DNA from 3 places in the Alteribacillus bidgolensis genome. Region 1 is predicted to be linked to each of the others. Evidence: predicted binding sites of a transcription regulator. Region 1 holds the regulator's gene; each other region holds the start of a gene.
What was found. The regulator LexA, encoded in region 1, represses DNA repair genes until DNA is damaged. The targets are predictions, from matches to a motif close to CGAACATATGTTCG.
Positions count from the first base shown of each region.

Region 1 (10,341 bases):
CCTTCCATTGGAAGTATACCAAATCCGCCTTCATTTTGATATTGCGAAAGATATGAAATCTATGTCTTCCCCTGCTTTTTTGTGATTTCTGTGATAAAATATCGTTTAGATTCAGCAAATGAGGTGAATCGGATGCCTTCCGATATATTTATGTGGTTTATTGTTTTCTGGTCCGTTTTTCTTACTGTCGTTATGTTTATCGGCGGTTATTTTATGTTTCGAAAGTTTTTAAAAAGATTTCCAAAAGAAGACGGAAAATCTATTTTAGACTGGCAGGATTACTACCTCGAAAGAACCATTCATTTATGGCCGCAGGAAAAAAAGGATCTGCTAGAAGAGTTGGTAGAACCTGTCCCGGAATTGTTCAGGGATACAGCCAGAGAAAAAATTGCCGGAAAGATCGGGGAACTAGCGTTACAAGAAGACGTAAACCAAATTGATGAGGATCTTTTAATCCGTGGTTACATAATCGCTACCCCCAAAAGAGATCACAAATTTTTACGAAAAAAACTAAATGAAAAGGATATAGATGTTTCTCCTTATGAACATTTATTTTCGTAAAACAAGCTAAAAGCTTCCTAGTAAAGGAGGAGAAGTGAAAATAAGCCGCCTAAAAAAAGAGGGCTGTCTGCGTGTAATTAGGCAGACAGCCTGTTTCTTTTTGAAAAATATTATGACCTAAATGCTACAGCTGTGTTTTTTTCTTCCAACCGCATTTGTCTTTCCATTTTTTTATAGGCAATAAGCATAAATATCCGCCATGGAATAATCATGCCATATGCAAGGATAAAAAACATTGCTCCTAATTCTTCTATGTTTATAGCATCACCAATCAGTAGTTTAAAAATGATTCGTGCAATTAATAAACCAAATAAAATAAAGACAAAAGCTTTAGAACGTTTCATATAGATATGTTGTTCTCTAATTTCAAAACTAGACGTTTTTATTAAGAGCAATGAAAATACAAGACCAACCGATAAAGCTTCTATGGTTTGTGATATCGTAATATGGGTTGGTTCATATAAAAACATTAAAAATCCAGTAGACATAAACAATGGCGGTAAAATTATTTTTTTTGCTGTTGCCGGCCTTTTTATTGCTTTCATTCGAATAAAAATGGCTATTGCTGCCATCATTGCTGCGCCGAAGGTGGTAATTATTAACATGGTATTCATTCTTTCCAACTCCCCTCCCTGCTTGATATCATATGCTGTGATTACAGGGACGCTCATTAAAAAAACATTACTACTATCATACAACGAGTGAGAGAATTCATGCAAACAGGTTTAAGCCTTTGATTTCGGAATTGAATCATTAATGATTTTTTCCAAAACAAAAGACTGCTTCAAAATGGCATGTGAAACTCTAAACGTCCACAGTTCCTTTTGAAACAGCCTCTTGATTACTTTTTATCTTGTTGCTTCTGCATTGCTTTCATCATCTGATTTATTTTCTTTTGAGAAGGGTTTTGTCCCATTTGCATCATCATTACCCGAAGCATTTGCTCGTTGATTGGCGGGTTTTTCTTCAAATAGTTCATCATTGTTTTTCGAGCAATAAAAAATCCTAATGCAGCACCCGCCAATAGACAAAGCACACCGACGAGTACAAACCAAAGCCAGTCCATCCTCTAATTTCCTCCTTCTAAAGCCATTAAAACAAATATTCTGTAATAATTGCCACGTTTAACCTATATAATTATAACGTATCCCCTGTGCCATTAAAAGAGGTGAAGAAAATTTCTTTATAAAGGCGGCTGAAAATACGGAATTTCAATACAACAAAAAAGAGCAAAATTAGAGACCAAGCTTTACAAAAACATTATAAAACGGAAAACACTTTTAATGGTTTTAACCAGCCGTACGTTTCTTTTTCAAAATTGACAGCAAATACATACGGGGACAAACTTTTTAAACAGTCAAAGACTTCCCATTCGACTTTAGGAGAACCAGAGTGAGTAAAATGCACAAATCTGTCATCAACAAACAATTTACTTTTTGACTTTTCTGAAAAATATAAATAACCTGTTTCGGCTTTCTCTTCTTTATACCCAATGTTGTGCAGTTGACATGACAGGGAGTCATTCCAGTGAGCAGGTAAGATGGCCTCCGTAATATAACGTATTTGTTTTTCTAAAACAGGACGAGCCCACTCGTATGCACGCTCATAATCAAGAAACAAACGAAACAACTTGTTTTCAGATTGATAATATTGCATCGCTACTTCTTTTGTAATAATGACCATTTGAAACCGGGTTGTCATGATTTCTCCCCCTTCACTGCTTTTATTATATAATACCTCATCATAAGTAAAAGTCCTGTCATTTTCTGAAAATAATTAATACTGATTTTGTCGAATAAAAAATTGAGAACATAGTTAGAGGTAAAAGAATAACATTTATATCTTTATACCTAAAAAAATAGAAAAACCCCGAAAAAAGAGCAATTTATTTGATTACTCTTTTTCGAGGCGCCAGAATTATTTTGAATCCAACAAAGATTTTGCTTTAGCTACAGCATTTTCTACTGTAAACCCGTATTCCTGTACAATTTTATCTCCAGGGGCAGAGGCACCAAATCGATCAATGCCTAAAACAACCCCATTATACCCTACATACTTATGCCATCCGTGGGAAGCTCCCATTTCTAATGCAAGAGCAGGAACACCTTGTGGAAGAATTTCTTCTTGATAGGCTGTGTCTTGTTCATCAAAAGCTTTCCAATTTGGCATACTTATAACATTTGCTTTTATTCCATCCTTTTCCAGCTCACCTTTTGCTTCAACGGCAAGTGATACTTCAGAACCTGTAGCGAGAAGAAGTATATCCGGACGCTTGGAAGATTCTGAAAGAACATATGCTCCTTTTTGCACTCCTTCTTCTGCTTTATCAACAGTACCTGGAAGTGTTGGGAGGCCTTGTCGAGTTAACACAAGTGCGGTTGGAGTATTTTCACTTTGAAGAGCAGCTTTCCATGCAGCCGTTGTTTCATTTCCGTCAGCCGGACGAATAACATTTACATTAGGAATTGCTCTTAAAGAAGATGTTTGCTCAATAGGCTCATGAGTTGGGCCGTCTTCCCCAACAGCAATGCTGTCGTGAGTGAACACATAAGTTAGCGGCAGTTTCATGAGAGCACTCAGGCGAAGAGCCGGGCGCAAGTAATCCGAAAATACGAGAAAGGTGGAAACGTAAGGATGGACGCCTCCATGAAGTTTTAAACCGTTTCCGGCCGCAGCCATCGCAAACTCACGCACTCCAAACCATACATTTCTCCCTTTATAATTATCACGGCTGAAGTCTGATTCTTCTTTAATTAACGTTTTATTAGAAGAAGCAAGGTCAGCTGAACCGCCAAACAAAGAAGGAACCGCTTTTGATATTTTTTGTAGTGCTTCTCCGGAAGCTGCTCTTGTAGCAAGTTTTTCGTCATTGTATACAGGCAGTTCTTTTTCCCAGTCCGCCGGAAGGTCTCCTTTTATGGCACGTATAAATTGTTCAGCCAGTTCAGGATATTTTTCTTTATATGTTTCTACCTTGTCGTTCCATTCTTGTTCTTTTCGTGCACCTTCTGCTTTGCCTTCAGCAAAATGTTCTGTTACTTCAGCAGGTACATGAAATTCTTCTTCAAAATTCCATTTGTACGTCCCTTTAGCAAGTGTTACTTCATCTTCACCTAACGGAGCACCGTGGGCTGCATTTGTCCCGCCTTTGTTCGGAGAGCCAAATCCAATCTCTGTTTTTACTTCAATAAGAGATGGACGATCCGAGTTTTTCGCTTCTTCGATAGCGCTTTCGATTGCTTCAAGATCATTTCCATCTTTTACAAGAATCGTGTGCCAGCCATAAGCTTCATAACGTTTCATTACATCTTCGGAGAAAGATTGATGCAGATCTCCATCAAGAGAAATATCATTTGAATCATAAAGTACAATTAACTTTCCTAACTTCAAATGGCCAGCTAATGATGCAGATTCAGATGAAACCCCTTCCATCAAGTCTCCATCACCGCATAAAACGTAAGTGTTATGATCTACTACGTTAATATCTTCTTTATTATATACAGCAGCTAAATGACGTTCTGCCATTGCCATTCCTGTGGCCATCGCCAATCCTTGTCCAAGCGGTCCTGTTGTAGCTTCTACACCAGGTGTATCTCCGTATTCAGGATGTCCTGGGGTCTTGCTGTCCCATTGTCTAAAGTTTTTTAATTCATCCAGTGATAAATCATATCCGCTTAAATGAAGGAGACTGTATAAAAGCATAGAACCATGCCCTGCTGATAATACAAATCGATCACGATCAAACCAGTCAGGATTGCCCGGATTATGTTTCATAAATTTACTCCACAATGTATAGGCCATAGGAGCAGCGCCCATCGGTAATCCCGGGTGACCGGAACTGGCCTTTTCAATACTGTCAATAGATAGTGTACGGATAGTGTTAATGGCTAATTCTTCCACACTCTTAGCTGCCATGTCATTCCCTTCCTTTCCCAAAATTCAATATGTATTATTACCTACGTATTTAATCATAAACGTTCTATCTTAATAGTACAAGGCTGATGTCAAGTATTATCGATAAACGACCTTCAAACAATTTGTTTTTTAAAATAAAGTACCTGAAAACGACTGCTGATAAATTTTAAGCATATTGCCATTTTAGATCATAATTAGAATTGTATCCGATTTTCACAGTAATATATAAAAAGCCTGATGGTGCGTTAACCATCAGGCACTTTTTATCTGTATATGAAACTACTGACGATAGTTCAAGTTATTTCTTTTCGTTTTAACTAATTGATCGGGAGTAACATCTTTACCATTCGGATCCACAACTTTTACGGATTGCAGCTGGCTTTTAAAGGAGGAACGGAATTTAGATAAATATTCTTGCCGCAGCATTTTCTGTTCTTTTTCTTCCTGCTCCGTTAAACCCGTAGTTTTAGAACGGTTAGCTAGTTCATTAATACGTGCAATCTTCTCTTGAGAAAGCATAAATGTATGAAAACCTCCCTAATGTTCCGCTTTTTTAACTTGTCTTTTAATGTAAATGATCTATTTATGATTTGCAACAGCTATTGTACTTGATGAGAGGCGCTCCATAACACTCAAATTCAAAATTTTCCAAGCAACAAAGGAATTACTCCGAATTATTAGCTATTTTCTCCATGTGTTCTTTGTACCTTCTGTGTACAGTAGCCTTTGAAACATCATAACCAAATCCACGCAATGTTGCTGCAATATCATAAAATGTCAGTTCTAATTTTCTAAGCCGAACAATTTCTTCAATTGGTGCATCTTTCTTTTTCCTTCCGCCCTGCCTGCGGTCAGATAAATTTTTTTCAGGCTTATATCCACTGGCTACTGCTTGTTTCATTCCTCTTTTAATCTTTAAATTATGTAATTTTCTTTGATGTTCTTCTACCATAGACAATATATCCATCAACATGTTATCAGTTTCAGACAACTGAAGTACTCCTTCGTCTTTCACCGTATATATAGGGATATTTAGTTTAAATAATTGATGAAGCATGGCCACTTTGGCATTTCCTCGTCCTAATCTAGTATCATCCTGTATACATAAAACATCAGCTTCTTTTGCAGATAAAAGATCCAGAACTTCAAGCAGGCCATCCCTTTCAATCGAATACCCGCTAGCTTCCTCTGCAATAATTTTTGAGAGGTAAAATCCCTTTTTTTCTGATAAATGAATGAGTTCTTCTTGTTGCCTTTTTAATGATGATTTCTGTGTTTCTTTATTTGTACTTACCCGGCAATATATTATGCAGCTTTTCAATAATTCCCTCACCTTTTCATTAGCTCATATTTATTTTCCTTTTTCACTCATCCACCCACGTATAGGTTAGCACATCTTCTTTCTCTTCATCCAGCGTATTTACATACACGTCTTTATCTTCTTCATACGAAGTTAATTGAACAGTTAATACGAGTGAAATGATAGAAATAATAAAAAGAATTAAAATGGCCCATTCCTGACTGCTTAACTGTTTCATTTTGGTATACATTACTTTCCCTCCGACTCATGAGAATGTATGTTCTTATTATGATTCAGTATAAAGGGAACCTTTGTTCCCGTCAAGTGATAATTAGAACGAATGTTTGCGTACATATGTTTTCCATGCTATACTTAACACATGAAAATATTAGAAATAGAGGTGCTGAACCGATGCCAAAATTATCGAAACGCCAGCAGCAAATTTTAGATTATATAAAAGATGAAGTCCGGCAAAAAGGTTATCCTCCTTCCGTACGTGAAATCGGTGAAGCTGTTGGCCTCGCATCCAGTTCAACGGTGCACGGTCATCTCTCCAGGCTTGAAAATAAAGGGTTGATTCGGCGTGACCCAACCAAGCCAAGAGCGATTGAAGTATTAGAACTAGAAGACGTGCAGCCGCACATTTCAGAAAGCAATGCTGTTTATGTTCCTGTATTAGGTAAAGTTACAGCGGGGGATCCAATTACTGCTGTAGAAAATATTGAAGAGTATATCCCCTTACCAGAGCGTATGGTCTCAGATGAAAAAGTATTCATCTTAACTATTCAAGGGGACAGTATGATCGAAGCTGGTATTTATGATGGCGATCTCGTCATTGTTAGACAACAGCAGACCGCAGATAATGGAGATATTATTGTAGCAATGACAGAAGAACTTGAAGCTACAGTAAAACGCTTTTACAAAGAAGAAAATTTTATTCGTCTGCAGCCAGAGAATGCTGCGTTGGAACCAATTATTTTAGACAATTGTACTATTCTGGGGAAAGTTACGGGTGTATTTCGAACGCTGCATTAATTGTCCATATTTTACATGAAACAACCCGGCCATCAATGTTATGAAACATTAGCCGGGTTATTTTTGGCCTCTCATTTTACTGCACTATTGACAAATCACCCCACGTTCGAAGCGGTGATTAGTATTTAACAAATGCAGTTCCTACGATGATTAGCAGTATAAATAATACTACAATCAACGCAAAACTGTCTTTATAACCGTATCCCATTAATATCCCTCCCCTGACGTGTCCTCTTTAATAATTTATGATCTCTCTTTAGATTTGTTTAGACAGTTGTATAACCTTTTCAGAAATAAATTATTAATAATTGGATGTTGGTCTAAGAGTAGAAAAACGCGGCTTGTCGCTATATAAAAGACCACTAATGAAAAAGGAAAAGAACTTCTGCTAAAAACGCACATGTCCTTTACCTTGAATCGTTTATCGCTGCATTTTTAAAATGAACCTTTTCGTTTCTATTCATTTCTCCTTCATATTTATTCCATCCAACTCATCCATTGTCCTAAAGTTAGATAACCTGCAATTTCATAGCCGTTTCCCTGTCCAAATGGTTTTACAACTACTGTTCCCATGTTAGGAATCTGACCTAACCCTACGCCTGGGGGAAAACTGTGAGCGACAACGACCTTATTTTTTCTCGGAGCAGGCGGTATTTCTAGAAATGAATGTAGGGAGTTTAAAATTCTTTCCTGTTTTATGGCACTCATATGACTTCCCAGTCTATAAATATTAATCCAAAAAGGGTCCTCTACGAGATTGCTTTTGCCAAAAGCCAATTCAGCAGTTTCTCTCGTTCGGCAAAAAGGAGCAGTTATAATTGGATACTCAATAGGAATACGTAACGTGCGAATTACTTCTCCGTATAAAACAGCTTGTCTTCTTCCTGCCTCAGAGAGATTTCTTTGAGTAAAACAATTTTCGAAAAGGAAATTCGGTTGATCTTCTCCTACGGTTGCTTCTCCGTGCCTCGTATAAAAAATATATCCCCCTTCTTGGAGCAAATCGAGCAGTGATCGGTTGATGAAAAGAGGTTCTGCTGTATATCCATCAGCAGCGTTATGTGGTGGCGCTGCCCCGTAACGATTTGGAAGTCCTTCATATACATATGATAGAACCGAGTTTAGGTGCTTTACATTCAAAATGTTTGCCGATGCTGTTTTAAAAAGCTTAAAACGTTCAGATTGGGCAAAATGGTACAGTGCGGGGTCTACAGAACGCAAACGTATATTCAATGTAATTACTCCTTCTTACAACGACTAGGCAATGGTTAATATATGTTATCCCCCATAAAGTGTGCAGACGTCTCCCTGTTGCCTATACCAAACGTGTAAAAACCCCTTGATGATACGTCATCAAGGGGTTAAAAATTAATTTTAGTATGTGGAGAGAAATTGTTCTCTTTCCCAAGGGTGTACTTGAGAGCGGAACATATCCCATTCGATTTCTTTTGCTTCTGCAAAATGTTCAATAGCATGAGGTCCGATCGCATTAACAAGAACTTCGTCGTTTAAGAGACTGTCCAACGCTTGTTTAAGGTCAGCTGGAAGATCTTTAATGCCTTCTTCTTCACGCTCTTCTTTGCTCATGACATAAATATTACGATCGGTTGGCTCAGGCGCCTTGAGTTTTTTCTTAATACCGTCAAGACCTGCAGCAAGCATTGAAGCAATAGCAAGGTATGGGTTAGCAGCTGGGTCTGGGCTTCTTACTTCTACACGTGTGCTAAGTCCTCTAGAGTTAGGAATACGAACAAGTGGACTTCTATTTCTAAGCGACCAAGCTACATATACAGGAGCTTCAAATCCTGGTACAAGACGCTTATAAGAGTTAACGATAGGGTTAGTCAATGCAGTGAATGCTTGAGCGTGCTCAAGAATACCGCCTAAAAACTGCATTGCTGTTTCACTTAGTTGAGAGTCTGTGCTTTCATCTAAGAAAGTGTTCTCTTTGCCTTTAAACAAGGACATATTACAGTGCATCCCGGAACCATTCACCCCAAACAATGGTTTAGGCATAAATGTCGCATGCAAACCATGCTTTCTTGCAATGGTTTTTACTACAAGCTTAAAGGTTTGAATATTGTCGCAAGTAGTAATTGCATCAGCATATTCAAAGTCAATTTCATGCTGTCCAGGAGCAACTTCATGGTGAGAAGCTTCAATTTCAAATCCCATATCTTCAAGCTCAAGTACGATATCGCGGCGGCAGTTTTCACCTAAATCTGTAGGGGCAAGGTCAAAGTACCCGCCTTTATCATTAAGTTCCATTGTAGGTTCGCCTTTTTCATCATTTTTGAAGAGGAAGAATTCTGGTTCTGGTCCAATATTGAAAGCAGTGAAGCCCATTTCTTCCGCTTCTTTTAATACGCGTTTCAAAATACCACGCGGGTCGCCGGAAAATGGTTTTGGTTCTCCACCTACTTCACCAGGTTCATATATGTCGCAAATAAGGCGTGCTACTTTCCCTTTTTCAGGAGTCCAAGGGAATACTACCCATGTATTTAGATCAGGATATAAGTACATATCAGATTCTTCAATTCTAACGAACCCTTCTATGGAAGAACCGTCAAACATCATTTTGTTATCCAAAGCTTTTGATAGTTGATCCACTGGAATTTCTACGTTTTTAATAATACCTTGAAGGTCTGTAAATTGAAGTCGAATAAATTTTACGTTTTCTTCTTCAGCCATTCTTGTGATATCTTCTCTTGAATACTTGTTGGCCATTTGGTGTGTCTCCTCTCTTTCGTTTCAATAAATAATAGTATGAAATCTTCTGTCATGATGGACAAAAGGAAATCACCTGATCAATGAAAAAATCTGGACAATTGTCCTTGGATCATTGAAGTTCTTCCCTGCTTTCCTGCAACCAATACTTCATTTTTTAAGTGTCGACGCAGTTCTTTATCACTCATACTTTCTGTATTTTTAAGAACAGGCTTCGGTTTTTCCTCTTCATTTTGGGCACGCAGTTCAAAAATTTCTTTAATTCCTGATAAATTCACTCCGCGTTCAATGAGAGTTTTAATTTCTAACAGCCTATCTACGTCATTAAATGAAAATAATCGTTGATTGCCTTCAGTTCTTGCAGGATAAACAAGACCATGTTCTTCATAATACCTAATTTGCCTAGCGGATAGTTCTGTCAGCTTCTTCACTATGCTAATAGGAAATAAAGGCATATTCCGCCGGATATGATCACCCATTTGGCTGCCTCCTTCCCTTAAGAAGTTATTTTCATCCTACACGATGTTAGGTTTTTAGTCAAGTACATGTTAGCTTTTTTTACATTAATTTTTTCAGTAATGTCAGATGTCTTTTCACCTATTTTTCCGTATAGGAATGAAACGGAGGAATCAACTTCTCTTCGATCAACACATTTAATGCATGCGAAACAGCATATTTCACATGAGAAAAGGTCAGACCTCCTTGGATATAAGCTGTATAAGGGGGCCGCAGCGGTCCATCAGCAGACAATTCGATACTAGAACCTTGTATAAAAGCCCCAGCTGCCATAATAACTTCATCTT
Region 1 is NZ_KZ614149.1:1,006,572-1,016,912, forward strand. Features, by position in the region: gene CEF16_RS05220 (DUF2621 domain-containing protein) at 133-561, shown strand; gene CEF16_RS05225 (CcdC family protein) at 672-1,175, opposite strand; gene CEF16_RS05230 (YneF family protein) at 1,403-1,627, opposite strand; gene sirA (sporulation inhibitor of replication protein SirA) at 1,822-2,262, opposite strand; gene tkt (transketolase) at 2,479-4,476, opposite strand; gene CEF16_RS05245 (DUF896 domain-containing protein) at 4,756-4,995, opposite strand; gene CEF16_RS05250 (YneB family resolvase-like protein) at 5,141-5,797, opposite strand; gene CEF16_RS05255 (hypothetical protein) at 5,841-6,026, opposite strand; gene lexA (transcriptional repressor LexA) at 6,188-6,811, shown strand; gene CEF16_RS05265 (YjcZ family sporulation protein) at 6,930-7,019, opposite strand; gene CEF16_RS05270 (histidine phosphatase family protein) at 7,289-8,044, opposite strand; gene glnA (type I glutamate--ammonia ligase) at 8,186-9,538, opposite strand; gene CEF16_RS05280 (MerR family transcriptional regulator) at 9,619-10,017, opposite strand; gene CEF16_RS05285 (methionine gamma-lyase family protein) at 10,136-10,341, opposite strand, start outside.

Region 2 (10,341 bases), 2.2 Mb from region 1:
ATGTCCGGGACCCAAATGATAAAAATCATGAAAGTGAACGATTTTACGATACTTTACGACATTTTCTTTATCTAATGGAAGCCTTATTTGAAGAACGATGTCAAGAATTTCGTTTTCCGACAAAGCAGTAAAACGCTCAGACGGCGTCATAATGATAGACAGTCTTCCCTTTGCCTGTTGAAAAGTTGTTCGTGATTGTTCTGTAAAACTCGCTAAACAGGTGCCAGGACCAAACGTTGTGATATCTTTTTCCATGAGCGGTGTTTTCATGTCAATTTGAAAGGTGACAGCATCCATGGTTGGCAATGCAAACATGGATTGGAAGCTTTCATGGCTGGGAAAAGAGGATTTCAGCAATTTTTTGGCAGCATGAAGAAAGACAGCAAGCATAGTATGATTAGCATGCCACTCTTTTCCATCGGCTGTTTGAACACCATAGACATTACGTCCATTTACTGAAACGAGTAAAGATTCTTCCTTTAAATTTGTATAAACTTCACCGCCGAGCGCTTGCATCCGCTTTTTATAAAGACGGGGGCAGGTCTGCATCAAATAGACCAAAAAAATTATAAGCAGAACAACGTTCTGGCGGAAGGAAAAAAACTCCTGTGCTGAATGATAATACAGTAAAATGGGCCGTTTCACTAAGATGATGTTTTTTAGCGCGCACGGTCCATTGATCAAGTTCGGCTGAATGAAGATAGTAATCCTTTATTCCAAATAAGGGGCGTTACCGTAATTGATTTCAGCATTTTTAAAGGGCCTGGGGCAGGTGAATGTAGTACCCAATATAACGGTGGAACCCGGATTCAACATGCATACCGTTTTCATCCCATTATTCTGTCCGTCCTCCAACAAAAAGACTCCACGTCAAATAAGGCCACCTTATTTCCTGCTACCGCCAATTCAAGGCCTGTTGTTAGTCCCGCTAAACCACCGCCAACTATAACACAATCGTACGTAGTCATTTTTTCACCTCCACCTTTTAAGGTTTTGCTTTTTTGTACAAATTATTAATAAGGATTGATAAAAGAAACATATCCAAAAGTGTTTGCACGGTTTGTGCTTTTCTTATTACCAAAAAATGTGCTGAAAACCGCTCTGCACTTTGCAGCATACTACGTAAAGAGGGAGAGAAAGGAGGAACCTAAAAGGTGAAGACGAACGAATTTTTTGCCGAAATGAAAAGCAAGCTGACGTCTCGATTACAAAAAGTGCAGCAAAACAATAAAGACCATTTTGGTTTAGATGAGGAATTTGCAAGAGAAACAATCGGTGAATTGTCTAATTATGACAACCATCCAGCCGATAACGGAACGGAATTGTACGAGAGAGAAAAAGATATGGCATTGCAGCAGCATTCCGGCCGGGAACAAAAACGAATTCAAAAAGCATTGCAGGCAATAGAGGATGGAACGTATGGAAAGTGTGAGAAGTGCGGGGAGGATATTCCACTTGAACGTCTTGAATCTGAACCAACCGCTCTTCAGTGCATCCAGCATTCATATCAAGAACCTGATCCATTTGATCGTCCAGTAGAAGAAGAAAGGTTGATCCCTGGTAAGGGAGGATTTACAGACACAACAAAAGAGGACGTAGAAAATGATCGGTTTGACGCAGAAGAAAGCTGGGAATTGACTGCAGCCTATGGAACAGCAGACACCCCGCAGGACACTTATGACCCTTCACTTGAATATGAAGGAATGTTTGGAGATGCTGAAAACGAAAATGTCGACGAAGATGTAGCTTTCGGGTTCAGCATGACAGATAGTGAAGGGAACCTAATTGATTTTGATAATGACGTCGATTTTTCACATTACTTTTTACGAAGATAAATGAATGCCCGCCAACAGTGTACCCTCTGTCGGGGGGCATTTGTTAAGTGTTTAGTTTTTTCTATTTGAAAGTGTACGCACAGCAGATGGAGATCCGGCTTAAGAACGCGACAGGTTGGGTTACAGCTATTAACTCTACATCGAAAGAGGCTGAATATTTTAGGAGTACGCGGAGGAGTTAGTATGTATTACTCGCCTTAGTTCTGGGCTCGATGACCGTCCGGTAGAATTCTCCAGGTCGATCTACCGGGCTGAGCGTTTTAATTACAGAGTGGAACTTGCTCATAATCCACTTGTAATTATAACAATTTTTTCCATATAAGAAAGAGTTGAACGAACTAGATGAGAAAAGAGGGCGCAGGCCTTTGGCTGAGCGCCCTTTGGTTAGGCATAGGTGATATCGGCCAGCTCTTCAAAGCGCAAGTATTCGATCCCATCATCTGTCACTAAATGAAACTGTTTTTGTACGTGATTAATGTAGTGGCATTTCCCAATGATTTCGAAGAAAAAGCCGTCCCGCCAGTACGTAAAACAAAGAGGGTCATCATTTCGCATCGCATCACCTAGAAGCCATTCCAACTCCTCCCAGTGCTGAGGGTCAAGCTCTGGCTTTTTTTGTTTTGTCTGCTGTTTTTGATGGTGAAGCCATTGTTCACGGTGTTCCGGCAGGATCATTCGTGAGGATTCCCAGCGCAGGTTTGATCCTGGTGTTAATTTATTTCCTTTCATGGGCCATCCCTCCTGATCCTATTATATGCGAACGCTTGTTCTTTAAACACCCTTAATTTTTTCCAAGCTTTTTAGAATGGCAGAATGAAGGAAGAAAGAGGGGAAGAAACTGTCAAACAATGCGTGTTTCTTTTTTTGTACTTTAGGACTTTAATTTTGCTAAAGGAATAAAGTATTAGAAAAACTATTCGCCAATTGGACTCTTTATACCTATAGCAGGTTTTTTAATCGTGGACCAAATAGGTTCTGGGCAGCACAAAGCGGATATGAATATAATTTGATGCTCGCTATTGTGGGAATTGGCGTTGCATTAACTGGAGCAGGAGTGTTCTCCATTGATGCTGTTCTGTTTGGTTAACAGAAGAAGAGAAAGCAGTAACAGTTTATGAAATAAAGGTAATGAAAGGAAGCGCACCTCGTTATTATATTAATATATAAAATATTCCATCCTTAAGTATCAGCTTAAGTCGGCCTTGCAGGCAATAACGGAAATAATATAAAGAAAAACCAAACACTCTCTATTTTCCCATTTAGAGTTGTTTGAATTTTTCATTATGCAGGTTATCAAATTTTTCAAGAAAATGGAAAAAGGGAAATGGCTTGTTTGCAGCGAAAATACATATAGAAAAGGGATATTTGCCATCTATGAAAACAGGAGATGGTTATGATGCCGATCATTTGCATAGAAGGACTAAGAGCAGTAGGGAAAACAGCCGTTTGTCTTGAACTGCAGGATAGATATGGGGCTTATGTGGTTTCTCGTGATTACCCTGAGTCATCAGGGGAAAATTGGTTTGAAGAATGTGATCACCAAATGAGAAGGTGGCAGTCAGCATTAAAAAAGACAGAGAAATATGCTCTTATTGTTCTTGATGGCGATATCTTTAAGCCTGTCATTAATAATATCCATGATTCCTTCACGCTTCAGAGCATTTCAAATACATTTCTGCATGCGTTTATGGACGAACAAATAGGATTTCCAGACCGATATTACTACCTCATGGCTGGGGAGAGTACGATTCGAAAACGAACTATTAAAGACTTCTCTCAAAGAAAAGGAGAAGTGGAAAGAGACCATTCTTATTTCAGCTTTCAAAAAAACTTTTATGAAGGGCTGGGAGCTTGCGAATTACCGGCAAGAAACGAAAGAGAGACGGCAAGGAGAATCATCAAACACCTTCCAGCTGCACCTTGGAATAGATATAACAGAAAACAATTTCAGTATATCCAAAATAATATCGTAAAGCATATGAAATAAAGGGGGTGTCTCAAAAACTGAGGGCAGCCCCTTCTTTCTGCCTCACTGCGGGATTGGCGGTATTAGAAGAGGATTAAAGGAAACTGGTCATCAAGGGAATTTCTTGGGGCCAAAGCAGGAAGGAAGAATGGTCACCAAGAGAGGCTAACCGAAAAAACGAAAAAAGCTTCTGAATTAAGCGATTATTCCTGGCATTGAATCGGCTTTTGATTTTAAATGCAATAGAAGAGCTCATATATTAGGTTATTATGTGAATCAAGGAAACGCTGAGCTTACAACATTCTGTAAGCCGATGCTGCAAAAACGTCATCAAGCCTCGTATAAAAAGGTGAACAGCATTACAAAAGCTGGTTATGATATTACCTGGGAAAGACGTGCTGTCATACGCCGAAGGGTCCACAGCTGTTTATAAACAGCACATTATGCACGCCCTTATACGGATGAGATTTACAGTCCGTTGTATAAAACATTATTTTCTGCTGACGGAAAGGACGGAGAGGCAGGAATTGCTCACATGTCAATCGAGTATTTGGATACTGTTGAAGCTATTCGAAAGATACGTACAGCAGGGGATGCTCATCCAGGACAATTCGATAATTTTGAAGCCATTTCAGAGTGGGCAGAAGAAGGATTAGAAGGAATCGAAGTTTTCCATCCTTTGCATAATAAAGAAACCGAAGAATTAGCTAAACAATATGCAGCGCAATATAACCTCATTCAAACAGGAGGTTCTGATTTTCATGGTATGTATGGTCCGTCGCAAGAATATCCGCTTGGCTGCAAAAGCCCGGGCAAAGAAAGTGCAGTTCATTTAATGAAACGGACAGATGAGTCATCTAAAAGAGAGATAAATCTATAGATAGTATAGTTTTTATAGCTCTTCCTTCAATCATTAAAGGAAGGGCTTTTTTGTACTTCAGGAAAGTTTATAATTGTTAATAGTATAAGTAAAACTATGTTTTCGCCATTTGAATTTGGCGGCAAGTCAAGTTTTTCTAACATTTCTTTAAACGATTAACACTTGATTATTGATGAACAAGGTGGTGTAATGGTAACAATACAAATAGCTCATTACATAGTACATAATATTATATAGACAAAGGAAGGAAGATTGGATGAGTAAGCCAGATTTAAAAGCTCGGTCCCCGTGGGCAGCTTTAAATGATGTAAAAAGTGTAAACATATCGCCTATAAAAGATGAAACGGTTAACACCAATATTACCGTGCCTGGAAGTAAAAGTTTTACTAATCGTGCGTTAATTATGGCAGCCTTAGCAAAAGGAACGTCTGAGCTGTCCGGCATTTTACGAAGTGATGATTCTTACTGGTGTATTGAGGCTCTTCGCAATCTCGGCATTACGATTGAGGTAAATGGAGATACAGTAAAGATTGAAGGATGCGGAGGAAATTGGCCGGAAAAACAGGCAGACCTTTATATCGGGGCGGCAGGTACCATTGCTCGTTTTCTGCCAGGAGCATTAGCTTCTTCAAAGGCAGGTACGTTTAAGGTAGAAGCAAGTAAGCGTATGAGTGAGCGTCCTGTACAGCCGCTGATGGAAGCATTGGAAACGCTTGGAGCCAAAGTAGAGTATTTGGAAAAAGAAGGTTTCTATCCTCTGAACATTCATGCAAACGGCTTAAAAGGCGGAGAAGTAACCATATCAGGTAAAGTATCCAGTCAATTTATAAGCGGGTTGCTATTAGCCGGAACATATGCAGAACAAGCGCTTAGAATAAATATACCTGACTATATTGTCCAGCATGCTTATGTGAAAATAACACTCGACCTTATGAAAGATTTCGGAGTAGAAGCCGATTATAATGAAGAGCTTACAGATATGAAAGTGCCGGTGTCGAGTTATACCGGTAAAAAAATGGCATTAGAAGCGGACGCCTCAACAGCAAGCTATTTTATGGCCTTAGCTGCTATGAACAATGGACGTGTCCGTATTAATAATCTTACTATGCAAACGAATCAACCTGATATTTATATGGTGGATCTGTATGAAAAAATGGGCTGTCGGGTGATTAAAGGGGAAGGATACATTGAAGTACAAGGAGTTCCCCAGTTAAAAGGGAATTTTGAAATCAGCATGAAAGAAATGTCTGACCAAACGCTTACACTTGCAGCAATTGCTCCATTTGCCGATGGACCTATTACCATTACAGAAGTGGAGCACATCCGCCATCATGAATCGGACCGAATTAAAGCGGTTTGTACAGAGCTGCAAAAAATGGGAATTGATGTCGAGGAATTTCAGGACGGTTTAAAGGTTTATCCAGGAACACCGCAGGGTACATCTCTTCATTCCTATGACGACCATCGGGTAGCGATGGCACTGTCGCTGATTGGCACAAAAGTTCCTGGTGTGACAGTAGAAGATCCCGGCTGTGTATCAAAAACATGTCCTACTTTTTATAACTTGTTAGAAAAAACCGGAGTGCCGATTGACTTTTCATAATACACAAAACACTAGTAAAGAGGAAAGCTAAAAATCTTTACTGGTGTTTTATTTATTTTAGGACTGTTAAAGAATAAAGTATAAGGAAAAAGACTTGGCAGCAAGCCAAGTTTTTTCTAATCCACAATAGAGAATAGATATAACAGTTGAAGTTTAAAATAGGAAATGATTCAACATATTGAAAAAATTGAGGGTGACAATGTGGATTGAGATTATTAAATTAGCCGTTTTGTTTGTATTGATTTTTGTGATTATGCGATTGTTAGGAAAATCGTTGTTGTCACAGTGGACGCCTTATGATTTGATCACGCTTTTCTTTTTATCTTATGTCGGGTTAAGTGTCATCGAAATTAAGGATTTTTCACATGGCATTATCAGCATTCTTGTCATTGGGTTATTATACAGCTTGATTGCCAGGTTAAGCCTTGTTCAGCCTCTCAGCCAGTTTATTATTGGAGAACCTACTATTTTAGTTAAACATGGGAAACTTATTGTTAAAAATTTAAAGAAAAGCCGTTATTCTTTAGCAGAATTGCTTTCAAGTATTCGATCAGCTGGCTATCCTGATATTAAGGAGATCGAATATGTATTGTTAGAACCTAATGGAAAGCTGAGTGTCATACCTAAACCAGAGGTCACTCCTGTTACGCTTCAGAATTTAAATATTACACCTGATTACAAAGGGCTTCCTATTGCAGTGATCGTCGAAGGAAGAGTGCAGCACAAAAATCTTAAGCTGATTAATAAAGACGGAGATTGGTTAAAAAACGAACTGCATGCAAAAGGGTATGAGAAAACAGAAGACATCTATTATGCCGTGGTTAGGGAGAAAGAACTTGAATTGATGATTCAAACGCTAAAATGAGTTTCATACAGCCCCCATCTGAAAAGTTGATATTAACCTGTTTACTTCCAGGTATGGATGGAGCAGGAATGTCACCCCCCACTTAATTTCTGGAGAAATTTGAATTGGGGGATTCCTGCGAACACCAGTGCAGCCACCAGTTATATTAGCAGGCTCTATTCGTAGTCCCTACAGTGAAAACAAAAAACTTGTACGTTGGACTCGCCATACGTTCTACTTTAGCTTGGTTTTCGCAACTTCGGTACGTGTGGGGCGATTGTTGCTTGGATATTTTACGTGACAAAGCATTTCTTGCCACAACCTCATTTATCCAGTTTTCAAAGAGCAATCTGTACAAGAATATTATATGTTCCGATATGCAAAAAGGCGATTCATCCCCCCTTATTTTTGGGCTGCGCCCTGCACAAAATAAAAGAGGAAGTCTTCTCTTCTAAAATGATAATATAGAAGATATGTGAACTGGAATACAATCGGGAGGGCCGGGTATGATAGAACATATTCAACAGTGCGTTACTATTAAAAAATGGATGGAGAAAGCTATCACCTTTGAAGCAGGGAGAACGAAAGTAGAAGAAATTCTGTTGGAAATAAAAAACAATGAAGATCTTCACAAGATCGTGCTTATTAATGAAATTAAAGAACCTCTAGGTATGCTTTCCGTTTCCAAAGTAAATTTTTATCTTTCGAAAGATAAAAACATTAAGAAAAAAATGAAAGAAGAGATGATACAAAAGACTCTGAGTTGTCGATTAACGGATTCTTTTTTTGATATAGCCCAAGAGAACCTGCCCATTCCAGTTATTGATGACAAAGGAAAGGTATGCGGTGTTTTTACTGTCAAAAGCATGCTTATGGCGTACAAGGAATTATCGGAGTCGCTGACACATTATACAGAAATAACGGATGTTATTTTAAACAGTGCATACGAAGGTATTGCCGTGGTGGACCGGGACGGAATTATTCAGCAAATGAACCGTACCTACAGAAATTTTCTAGGCCTATCCCCAGAAGAAGAAGTGATTGGACGTTCAGTCGAAGAGGTGATTGAAAATACAAGGCTTCATATTACAGTCCAGTCTGGAGTACCAGAAAAAGGAGAAATTCAAATTATCCAAGGGCAGAAGATGATCGTTCACCGTATTCCTATTTGGAAAGATGGAGAGGTAACTGGGGCAATAGGGATGCTCATCTTTGAAGGAGTAAGTGAACTATATCGAATTCTTGGAAATGCAGGCAATATGCAAAGTGTGCCGCCATTTGAAGATGAAGAAAGGTCACGTACGAAAAATCAACCCAATCTATACTCTTTTGAGCAGATTCTCGGGGAAAACGGCAGTTTGATGGACAGTAAAAGCAAAGCAAGAAAGGCAGCCAAAACAAAGGCAACGGTGATGCTTAGCGGGGAAAGTGGTACTGGTAAAGAATTATTTGCACAATCTATTCACCAAATGAGTGAAAGAAAAGGAGAATTTGTAAGTATTAATTGTGCAGCGATTCCAGAACACCTTTTGGAAGCAGAATTATTCGGCTATGAAGAAGGAGCATTTACTGGCGCGAAAAAAGGCGGACACAAAGGGAAATTTGAAGCAGCTAATTACGGAACTTTATTCCTAGATGAAATCAGCACGATGCCTTTGCCGATGCAGGCAAAACTGCTTCGCATTCTTGAAGAGCGTGAGGTAGTGAAAATAGGCAGTCATGTTCGGGTACCGTTACATGTGAGAGTGATAGCGGCCACAAATGAAAGCCTTAAAGATCTCGTTGAAAACAAACAATTTCGAAAGGATTTATACTACCGATTAAACGTGATTAATATTAACATTACGCCGCTTCGGGAAAGAACCGAAGATATACCACTCTTATTCGGTCATTACGTGAAAAAATTTTGTAAGGAAAATGGGATTTCTGTCAAACAAATTGATCAACACGCGATGGAATGCTTAATGAATTATCGGTGGCCTGGGAATATAAGGGAATTGACAAATATAGCAGAACAGCTTGTGGTGTTAACCGAAGGCAGCATGATCAAGGAATCAGATTTGCCCGATGATATAAGAAACAGCGTATTACCAAGCAGTTCGACTACTGAATATTCATTGAAATCAAAAAAGATGCTGCAAGAAAAAGAGCTGATTGAAGAAGAACTAGAAAAACATGAAGGAAATAAAACAAAGACTGCTGATGCTCTCGGCATCCATAGAACGACTCTGTATAAAAAGTTGAACGAATACAATTTGCTCACTTAGCGTATACATTTTTATACAAACAGTGTCGAATTGTATATTTTTATATACATACATTTAATGTTTTTCCTTTTTATTTTTGCTGTTAACCGCTTTCACACATTGGCACAACATTTGCAATGTAATCTTCCAAACATAAAAAGGGAGGTTAGGCAAACGTGAGTGTTTCCACGATGTGTTTTCCAAGACATGTGTTTTACGGTAAAGATAGTTTACTTAAAACAGGTGAAGAAACAGCAAAATTAGGGGAAAAAGCTCTTATTATCAGTGATCGGATCATGAAAGATCTTGGCTATCTAGAACGTTGTCACCAGACACTTGAAGATGCCGGTATAGGTTATACAGCCTATTTAGAAGTAGCTACAGAACCTACGGATGAATACGTCTCAGAAGCATTAGCATTATTAAAAGAGAACCAGGCAGATGTCGTTATCGCGCTTGGGGGAGGAAGCTGTCTCGATACAGCAAAAGCGGTAGCAGTTTTAGCATCAAACGGGGGAGACATTAGTGAATACATGAATAATAAAAAAACAGCTAGTAAACATCCTTTCCCTCTCATTGCTATTCCGACGACAGCCGGAACTGGGTCAGAAGCAACTGACGTTACCGTAATCACTAATACGTCAAACGACGTAAAAATGATGATAAAACAACCAGCATTTATGCCGGAAATTGCAATTGTCGACCCGGCGCTTTCTATGTCTTCTCCAAAAGGGACAACAGCAGCAACTGGCGTGGACGCTTTGACCCATGCATTAGAAGCTTATATTTCAAAAAAGGCTCATCCTTTTTCGGATCAGCTTGCTTTATCATCAGCCAAGCTGATAATGGAGAATATGGAAGCGGCATATAAAGATGGCTCTAATGAAGAAGCTCGAGAAAACATGGCTCTAGGGGCTATGCAGGCAGGTATGGCATTTTCCAATGCTTCAGTTTGTTTAGTTCATGG
Region 2 is NZ_KZ614149.1:3,157,493-3,167,833, reverse strand. Features, by position in the region: gene CEF16_RS15620 (FAD-dependent oxidoreductase) at 1-549, opposite strand, end outside; gene CEF16_RS23365 (FAD-dependent oxidoreductase) at 828-968, opposite strand; gene CEF16_RS15615 (TraR/DksA C4-type zinc finger protein) at 1,155-1,835, shown strand; gene CEF16_RS15610 (YolD-like family protein) at 2,220-2,564, opposite strand; gene CEF16_RS15600 (P-loop NTPase family protein) at 3,229-3,822, shown strand; gene CEF16_RS15595 (PHP domain-containing protein) at 4,280-4,681, shown strand; gene aroA (3-phosphoshikimate 1-carboxyvinyltransferase) at 4,938-6,284, shown strand; gene CEF16_RS15585 (DUF421 domain-containing protein) at 6,463-7,149, shown strand; gene CEF16_RS15580 (sigma-54 interaction domain-containing protein) at 7,635-9,395, shown strand; gene CEF16_RS15575 (iron-containing alcohol dehydrogenase) at 9,566-10,341, shown strand, end outside.
Region 2: CEF16_RS15610 (YolD-like family protein) is a predicted target of LexA. The motif match lies at 2,593-2,606, and genes of this name have one in related genera.

Region 3 (10,341 bases), on a different contig from region 1:
ACCAAACGTGTGAGCGAAGGATTCAAGATGTTGCTTTTTTCAAGCTCCGTTACATGTTTCCCCTTTATTTTTTCCCGTGGTATCCCTATTCCTTCTTCGCTGCGTTTGTTGTTCCAGATCACATGGCCTTGGGAATCTGCAACAAATATAGCGGCAGGAAGTTGATCAAGGGCAGCTAATAATGTTGGATTGTTAAATAGTTGAGAATATAACACACCGAATATCCTCCTGCGATCTTTTTCGATATGTTTATCATATCATCTCTATTAAGAAAAGTGTTAGCACACTGGTCAGGACCATAGGTAAATGTTCTTCAGGCAAAGAGGGCTTTCTGTACCTTTTATGACTGAAAGTTATTTAACCCCGCTAGACTGTGCGCTGAATCTAGACATCAACGCGCAAAAATTTTATCTATGAAAAAACATAAGCCCTGTGTATGCCAAGGACTTATGCGTTGAGATTTTAGGCCGTGCAGTCTTCTGATGATTTTTTGCCCGAATTGTGATTGTTTTGGAAAAATGTAATGACTAATAATACAATCAGTGAAAGAGGAAATCCAACAAAGACAGGATGGATCTCGAAAGGCTGTCCTGCAAACTGCCACACTAATGTTAAAATTAGACCGGACCACATGGAAGCAACTCCTGCCAGCTTGCCGGGCTTTTCCCAAAACATCCCTATCAGAATGGGAGCCAGCAAAGCCGCAACGAGAATGGCCGATCCTGTCATCCAGAGTTCCACTAATCGTGGAATAGCTAAAGCCAGAATAAGGGAAACCATAGACATCGCAATAATCATTAACCTACTGTAACGAAGCAGCTTCGCATCTGATTTTACTTTCAGCATAGGTTTAATAATATCACTAACCATCGTTGTTGAGCCGGCAATAAAGAAGGAATCTGCGCACGAAAGAATCGTGGCAACCAATGCTATAAGCATGACAGACCCAAACCAAAACGGAATGGCTCCAAAAATGACTTCATAATAAATCAGATTAGGCTGGTCGGCAGCAATCCCAAGCCCTGCATTTGCAAACACACCAATAATGATGACCAAAGCACCAGTGATAAAGATAACAAGACAAGCCAGCCAGTTGGATATAACAGATGTTCTAATATTTTTTGCTGCCCATACTCTCTGCCACATATCTTGCCTCACTAATGTGGCAGCACCAATCGTCAGGAAAGGAATGAGGATTTCTGAAATAGGCATGGTAAAAGGATTCAGAAATTCAGCCTGAAGATCTGCGGTCTGACTAACATTTTCAGAAACATTACTCCACCCGCCAGTCGAAAAATAGATGAGAAAAAATAAAACAGTGATACCGATTGTCTGAATGGTACCTTGCACGGCATCGGTCCAGATAACAGCCGTAAGACCTCCCAGATACGTTTTCAGTGTAATAAAGATCCAGGAAACGATAATTCCTATGGTCATCTCAAGGCCAAACACAAGATTGAAAACAGTTGCCAGCGCAACAAACTGCAGACCGGTAAGAGCTCCAAGGGCAGCAATATTTCCGATAAAAGCAGGATAACGAGCTGCATTCCCATAACGAATCGCTGCATAATCTCCTACCGAGAAAAGCTGATGTTCATCTCCTGCTTTCCGTATTCTTTTTAGAAAGAATAGTGTGAAAATAACCACTGAAAAAGCTAGAGATACAACGTTCCATATTTGTCCCATCCCTAACAAATAAGCATCTGTCACGAATCCCAGGACGGTCGATCCTCCGACTGCTCCTCCGACAATGGTTAAAATCATTGGCAAAAGCGGCATGGAACGTCCGCCCATATTAAACGATTCATACGTCCGTGTTCTTCTATAAAAATAATAGGAATAAGCTAGAATAGCTGCTCCGTAAACGATCGTGATGAGTATCAGGATCGTTTGATTTGTTTCGCTAATAAACATAGATATTCCCCTTTTTGCAAATATTTGTAGTGATGACAGCTGTCTTATCCTGTGAGGCATAGATTCGTCTGGTTATTCACTTGTCTGCTCTTCTTTGCACCAATCAAGTATAAAAGCTGCAATAGACTGGGTAAGCATTTTTAAACTATCTAGTTCAAGATACTCATCTACGCCGTGCATGTTCCCTCCGCTCGGACCATAGCAAACTGCTGGTATTCCGAACTCATCGAAAGCGCGAACATCCGTAGTTCCTGTAAAAGCAGTCTGTTCCAATGACTCGTTTGTCGTAAGCTGGTGAGCGTTGTTCAGACTGTCGAATATATCCAAATCAGATGAATGGGAACTACCAGGCGCGCTGAATCCATAAAATGTGACCTCTGGAGGTGTTTCTTTCATCCAGGTGTCCTTCTCAGTAGCTTTTAATATCCACTCTTTTACTTCTCTTTGAATGTCAGCAGGATTCTCACCGGGATAAAAACCGATTCGTGCTTCCAATGTACATTCAGACGGAACGTTAGAAGGCCAATCACCACCGTTTATGGTCCCAACATTTACATTGAGTGGATGCGGATGGTTGGAATAATCAGGATGTTTCGGTTTGGTGTTAATATGCTCTCTGTATTCTTCAAGCGCCTGAATTATATAGGCCGCTTTGTTAATAGCGTTCTGCGCTTTTTCGGCCCGTTCCACATGAGCACCACTTCCTTTAACTTTCACTCTTACCCACAACACACCCACTTGAGCTTGCATGGCTCGGAGCGTGGTCGGTTCAGGAATCAAGGCTCCGTCCGCAACAAACCCTTTATCCAGCAAAGCTAAAGCGCCATTTCCGGTACATTCCTCTTCAATTACGGTTTGAATCTGAAGATCGGCCCCTAATGTAATTCCGGCTTTCTGAAGAGCTTTTACAGCGTGAATCATTGCTGCAACTCCGCCTTTCATATCCACAATGCCGCGTCCGTACATTTTGTCACCAACAATCGTAGGGTTGTAGGGATCATGTTTCCACAAATGTTCCGGCTCCGCACTGACCACATCTATATGTCCCTGGAGTATTAAGCTTTTTCCGATTTTAGGTTGGTTGGTCTTCCATTCACCAACTACCACAGGGCGGTCTTCATACGACCATTCCACATGCCCGTAATTTTGATAAGACGAAAGCCGCTTTGGATCCGGAACAAATGAAGTCGCTTTCATATTCATCTCTTCTATATGATTTTTAATATACATTTGAATGTCTTTTTCATTTCCCAATGTGCTTTTAAACGAGCCAATCGTTTTTAAAAACAGCAGCTCTTCTTCCCATATATCATCAATAGCTGCAAACACTTTTTCTGTCGTTTCTGTTATATGCATATCGTTCCCTCCATTATTTTTTGGTTTCACACTGTAGTAATGCAAAAAACATACCAATAATTTATGGGCAAATGTATAAATTTTTTGTTTCATTTTAAGGCTTACGGAAAGTGAGGAAGAGATTTTGATTCAATACTAAATCAAAAGATATTATAATAAAGGGGGGAAGTACAGGTTTTGATCCACAATTGATTCAAAAAAATATCTTTGATCTAATAATGGATCGTTTGTCTTCTTATGTTCGTGATTTGATCAAACGTAATGTAATAAATCTTCTCCTTATTCTTAACATTGAATTGTTTTTGATCATGATTAATGTAATGACAGCATCCAGTGATTTCATAAAAATCATAGCCATCCCAATAAGTAAATGTCAGTTCTATATTTTCCCTCATTACTTCTCCGAGCAACTATTCAAACGCTTCCCATTGTTATCTAAAATAGGCTTCTTTTTCTTGATGTTTTAACCACATTTCCCGAAGTTTCGGCAGGATCATACGCATACTTTCACCTCAAGTTGGATTCTGGAGTTAGTTTATTTGCCATGATCCCTCCCCTTTAACAGAACATTTGTTCCCTATTATTTCCGATTCAACTTTTTTGTAAGTTGTAATATTTTGCTTTTAAACTCTAATCAATCCTGTTACTCATAAAATTACTCCCCTTCTTCTTAGTACGTAACTGTCCATAATAGAGATAGAGTTTTTAATAAAAAGCAGAGAACGATCCAATACTCTTTTTTGTATTGTTTGTTGAACAATTCTGTGTAGATCATCTATTAATCTTTGATTTAAAGTCTCTTCAGAGTTCAATCCTTTCATTAAAACAGAGAAAACTTGTACTTTAAGGAATATAACATGCTTGACATTACATAAGTGCTAAACATAAAACTATTACGTATAACTATTAAGTTTCAGGTAACACTTTTAGTTTAAGTAAACTTAAATGTTAATTTATTACGTTTTAATAGTACATTTTAGTAAAACTTCATCGTAAACTTTAACCAATTCTTGTAACATAAAATAATAATAGTTTTCTGTTACGTTTATATGTTCAGTAAATGGTTTATGTGGTACATTTATGGTGGAGGTGAAGCCTATGGCAAAGGTGGTTACATTTGGTATACAGAAAGGCGGGGTCGGAAAGACTATGACTTCTGGAATCACCGCATTTTTGTTAGCGAAGGAAAATTATAAAGTATTAGGCGTAGACATGGACTCGCAAGGGAATTTCACACAGTTTCTATCAGGGTACGACGATCTAGCAGTCTTTGAAAATGAGACCGTACTAGAAGCTATTAAAGACGGAGATGCGCGACCATACATCAAAGTGGTTGATGAGAACCTCCATCTACTTCCTGCAGATGACTACTTGGCAACAATTGCTCAATTTCTATTTAGAGAGTATGATGGAAATCCTTCTCTTGCACTAAGAAAGGCAATAGATCCTATTAGAGACTTCTATGATTTCATTATTATTGATACTCCCCCTGCTCTATCAGAGCAAACAATTAATGCGCTGGGGGCTTCTACACATGTAGTGATTTTGTTTGAGACCAGCAAGTTTTGTTATTCAGCTGTTCCTCGTTTTTGGGACACGATCGCTGCAGCGAAAGAAAATATTAATAACGAACTAGAGATTGCGGGTATCCTACGTACCCTAGCTGATGCAAAACGAAGTGATTCGAAGGCAATGATTGAATTAATTGGAGATAGTTACCCAGACCATGTGTTTAAGACCATTATTCATCGTCGTGCAAAAACCGGGAGACTCCCTATTTATGGACTTTGGAATAATCCTGAGGCAAAGTCAGCATTTAAATACCACTCTTCATTTATAAAGGAGTTGAAAGAAAATGTCGGCGCGAAAACAAACGTCTGAAAAAGGTAAAGAAAAAATCAAAGATGCTTTCCAGTCTGGTAATAAGCGTCCAAGTCCTGCTCATGCCTTCTTTGGAACAAATGTGAAAGATAACAGTGAATCTGAAACATCAACCACAACAGAAAAAGGTAAAACAGAACAGGAGCAAGAAAACATAACAGGTAAACGTAACAGTTTTTCTGAACAATCAAAAGAAAACATAACAGGTAAACAAAAAACTGAATTACAAGACATAAATGGTTCTGATAATAGAAACAGTATTATGGATAAATATGAGGTTTCAGATAAAGATAATATTAAAACTGAACAAGAAAACAGTTTAGAGAATAGTACCAAAGAAACTGAAAATGAAACAGGTTTAGGTAATAGCAATCTTGAAACAAAAGATACAAATGATTCAGTTGGTTCAGAACAGGGGTTTTGGGGGATTATAGAACAAGAGAAAAAGAAAAAGAAAGTAGAAGACACACACCAACGAGACACGTTTTTAATTCGCAAAGATCTCTTGAGAGAATTTAATAGGATGGCTAAAAAACAGCCAAAAGGGTTCAAAACAAAAGCAATTAACTATGCATTGGAAAATTTCTTAAATGAAGTGAAAAATAATGAATAATAAATATATCCTGAGTTTATTTACTCAGGTTTTTTTTATGGCCAAGTCCACTTATATCTTTTGTAACTGCAAATATACTTAATATTTAAGCACAATAAAACATTAGAAAAAATAAAACATAATAGGTAAACGTAACAGTTTTTCTAAACAGTAAAAAGAAAACAATTCAGGTAATTTGAATCAGAAAACGTAATATATCGATATTGAAATAAAAGAAATTCAGCTAACTCAGGGGATTTGGGTAGCTTGTGTGGCATTTTTGTTGTGATTTTAAAACAGGTATTAAAACATTACGACTAGAGAGAGGTTCTGGGATGAATCGGTATTTAAATCATTAACTGAATATTGGAGTTACCCCAATATTAGTATTGATTTTTATTGGTATTCTCTAAAGTCCCTTAGCAATCTTAGACACTTTTGGTAGGTAATCTATCTCCTTTTGCCCCCATTCCTTAGATCCGGTGGAGGAGATGGATTTTTTGTTAACCATTATTACCATTTTATTATTGGCTGCAGGCTTCATAGGGTATAACAAACGGGATATTCACGGATAAATGTATGGTGAAATACGAGTGTGCTCTTCTTAATTTAAGAAGACGCTTTTTTTATTTCTAAGTCCGTGATAAGACGAATGCGTGTCTCTATTTATATTTTTTCATTAATTATAAAAAAGAAAAACTATAGATAGGGTGACATTTATGGGAACGAGACGAAGCAATATTAAATTGGATTATGACCAACGCGCTGACTTTGAGACAGCTATTGGTTCTTTCAATGATGATTTGCAAGTAGAGATTGATGTAGAAAAAGGTGAAGCAGTAAAACTGGATATGTTTGCAAGTGCGGAGTTTTCTACGTTCACTCAAACAATCAGTAATGTTCTTTTTTTTGGCATACTATCTGGAACAGACATCGATGCCTCGCCATTAGCTATAGAAAGGCTCTTAATATCAGATGCTCAAGTGAGTTTCTTTGATGGAACTCTTAATATCAGCTGGATTGTGGAGCCGCCTGCATCTGGCCCAAAAACGTATACTTTCACCATAAACGCTATAGGTACAGGTAACCAAATCAACGTTACTTCTGCAGGATTAAATGCTATTGCTTTTAGAACAAACCAGCAGTAAATCTGGTGAACGGAAATTTAATAGGAGGAGCATGAACTGTGAAGAATTCACAAATAGTTGAGAAGGATAAAAATAAAATCATCAAAGCCATAAAGCAAAAGCACAATGGAGAGATTAGTAAAGAGGAACTTATAAAGAAATTGAAATTGATTTTTAATATGAAGTAAGGATAAATGAGTCGTAAACCTGTGGTTGGGATTATGGTAAATAAACGAAGCCAGCGAAAGAGAACGCTAAGGAGGTATCAAAAATACAAAGAAAATATTCCGGTAGAGCTTTTTTCTTTTACCCCAAAGGATATAATGGTATGTCAACACTAAATTGGACAAATATTTAAAGGTGCATAGACTTGTATTCAGCCGGCGTTAAGTAATCCAATGATCCGTGAATGCGAATGTTGTTGAACCAATGAACGTAATCAAAAAGTTCAAGGTCAAGTTCATACTGGTTAGGGAAGCTACGGCCGTGGATGAACTCTGTTTTGATGGTCTTAAAGGTAGCTTCAGCGACGGCGTTGTCATATGAGGTTCCTTTCTCACTCAAGGATCGCTCAATGCCAAAGGTTTTGAGTGCCTGGTCGATGAGTTGGTTCTTAAACTTACTTCCCCGATCCGTGTGGAATAACTCGAGGTGATGAAGAATTAACATACTGGCTAATAAAATTTTGTTTAGGTATTGTATTTTTAAATGTATTCAATAAAGTATGTCTGAGACATCAACCAATAGAAAATAAGAAAAGTAAAACAGAACAGGGAAAAGAAAATGTAACAGGCAAACGTAACAGTTTTTCTGAACAGTCAAAAGAAAACGAATTAGATTAAACCAAGAAACGTAAACACTTCGCAAAGATCTCTTAATAGAATTTAATAAGATGGCAAAGAAACAGCCAAAAGGCTTCAAAACAAAAGCTATTAATTATGCATTAGAAAACTTCTTAAATGAAGTGAAAAAAATTAATAAAAATATACCCTGAGTCTATTCGCTCTGGTTTTTTTATTGTCTAAATTTAGAGGTAATTGTCAGTAAAATAAAACAATAAATAATCATAACAGGTAAACGTAACAGTTTAACTCAATAGTAAAAATAAAACAATGAAATTAATATAAATAATGAAACGAAAACGTAAATTTCCCAAAAAAGAAATAAAAAAATTCGTAATATTTAAATATTACAGTTGATTTATGTGCGATAAATTATATAAAATGTATACATAATACAGGGTTCGGAATTCTTATATTTATATATTTGATATCATGTTCTAAAATGATACGACTTATAAAAGGGTGAATTATTATGGAAGGACTTCAATTAAAACCAATTACCAAAGAAAAAACGACACAAGACAAGGTTTATAAACAAATTAAGAAAACCATTTTAAACGGTGGCATTTCGAGTGAGGAAATTTTTACAGAAGTTCAATTGGCAGAAACGTTAAATACCTCAAGAACACCGGTAAGGGCGGCTTTACAAGATTTAATAAAGGAAGGGCTGCTTGTTTCCATTCCGAGGAAAGGGTTGACTGTAAGAAAGATTACACCAGAGGAACAAGATGAAATCTTTCTATTAAGAAGTTCAATCGAAGTTCAGGCGGTAAAAAAGCTTACAGAAGTGATTACCACACCGGAACAGTTGAAGGTACTAAAAATCATTTACAAACAACAGGAAGAAGCAATGGGAAGGGATGATGGTATTAAATTCATTGATTTAGACCAAGAATTTCATCTTTCTCTTACCAGATTGGCGAACTTTAACATAATAGAACAAGTTTTGCAATAATCTTACTCAATTAATGGGTTTAAAGGCAGTAAGCAAAAAGGGGAGGATGAAAAATGTACTAATTGAACATGGTCAAATTATTCGTGCATTAGAAGAGAAAAATCCTGAATTAGTTTCCCAGTTCATTTTAGACCATTTAGAAAAAACGAAAGAAACATTAAATTATATTGATAACGCATAATTTTAAGCAATTGTTTTGAAAGGGGGGATCAACCCTAATAAGGATCGTTTAATAGTATCCCTTTGTAAGGATGTTAACTTATGAAATATGTAGAAACATCGTTAAGCTAGGAGTGATATGTAAGCAAACCATTAACAATAACTTATGTCGCGTCAAGTTTTATAGAAAATGAAAACGTTCACCACCCAATCTCCGTCAAATCTGATGTCAAAGTTTACAAAATTGATACTATGATGTTAAAAAGACCACCGTTGAAGAAGAGGAAGTTGTGACATTATTTTTTATGGAGCACAAACCACTCATGAACCACAATTTACCAGAACATATAAAGAAACACTAATCAAAAAGCTTGATGAAGTAAAAGAGGTAGTTTTAAACAGTTAAATAAAACACTTTTTTAAGAAAAGAGTTAACCTATTTATTCTCCTTATTGAAAGCGGTTCCGTATAATGTATTACTGTATACATAATACATTATACAGAATACTTATGGAGAGAAGCTCATTACCTTTTTGAAATTTATGTCATTTTTAATAACATGAACTGGGACAAAAAAGTTTAAAATCCAATTGAAAGGGGTTTGATTACGGTGAAAAAATATTTATTCCATTTATTAATAGTTTTGCTTTTTAGTTTGATATTTACTGGGAGTTCGTTGGCGAAGAAAAATTCGAATCAAGCGGCTGATTTGATCTTTGAAAATGGCGATGTTTACAAAGTTGATAAAGATCGAAGTTGGGCTGAAGCGGTTGCGGTTAAGGATGGCAAGATTATCTACGTTGGTGATAACGAGGGAGTTGCAGCTTTCAAAGGGACCGACACCAAAGTGACTGATCTGAAGGGAAAAATGCTTATGCCTGGATTTGTCGACAGCCATAACCATGCGTATCTTATGGCAGAAAGTCTTTTCTGGCTAAGCCTTAATTCTTATTCCACTGTAGAAGAACGCCAACAGGCCATCAAAGATTACTTGGAGAAGAATCCCGGTATCAAGCAATTGCGCGGTGTAGGCTGGGACGGAGTCGTCAGCGATGCTAAAGCCAGAGGACTTGCTCCCAGAGAATTGCTCGATCAGGTAGTCTCGGATATACCTGCTGTCTTTATCTCAAACAGTCATCACAGCATATTGGTCAACTCAAAGGCTCTTGAGATTGCAGGGATAGACAAGAATACCCCTGATCCGGAAGGAGGAACTATTGAGCGTGATCCCGAAACAGGAGAGCCGACAGGAATTTTACACGAATTTTCTGCCCAAAACCTTGTGATTAACGCGCTTCCTCAACCAGACTTTACGGTAGAGCAATATGAAGAGGCACTTTTAACTTGGCAGGAAATGGCTAACGAATATGGAATTACCTCGGCATTCGTGCCCGTTCACTATCCAACCGAAAGCCTGCTTAAAGCATTTGAAGCTCTGGACAATGCAGGTAAATTGACCGTAAGATACGATTTAGGGTTATGGGCTGATGAAAACAAAGGGACGGAGCAGATCAA
Region 3 is NZ_NJAU01000003.1:159,365-169,705, reverse strand. Features, by position in the region: gene CEF16_RS22145 (sigma-54 interaction domain-containing protein) at 1-215, opposite strand, end outside; gene CEF16_RS22140 (sodium:solute symporter family protein) at 463-1,914, opposite strand; gene CEF16_RS22135 (ArgE/DapE family deacylase) at 1,987-3,270, opposite strand; gene CEF16_RS22130 (YolD-like family protein) at 3,483-3,665, opposite strand; gene CEF16_RS22125 (ParA family protein) at 4,369-5,151, shown strand; gene CEF16_RS22120 (hypothetical protein) at 5,126-5,764, shown strand; gene CEF16_RS22115 (hypothetical protein) at 6,463-6,891, shown strand; partial or broken gene CEF16_RS22110 (IS3 family transposase) at 7,225-7,530, opposite strand; gene CEF16_RS22105 (GntR family transcriptional regulator) at 8,185-8,667, shown strand; gene CEF16_RS25050 (hypothetical protein) at 8,714-8,848, shown strand; gene CEF16_RS22100 (amidohydrolase) at 9,437-10,341, shown strand, end outside.
Region 3: CEF16_RS22130 (YolD-like family protein) is a predicted target of LexA. The motif match lies at 3,834-3,847, and genes of this name have one in related genera.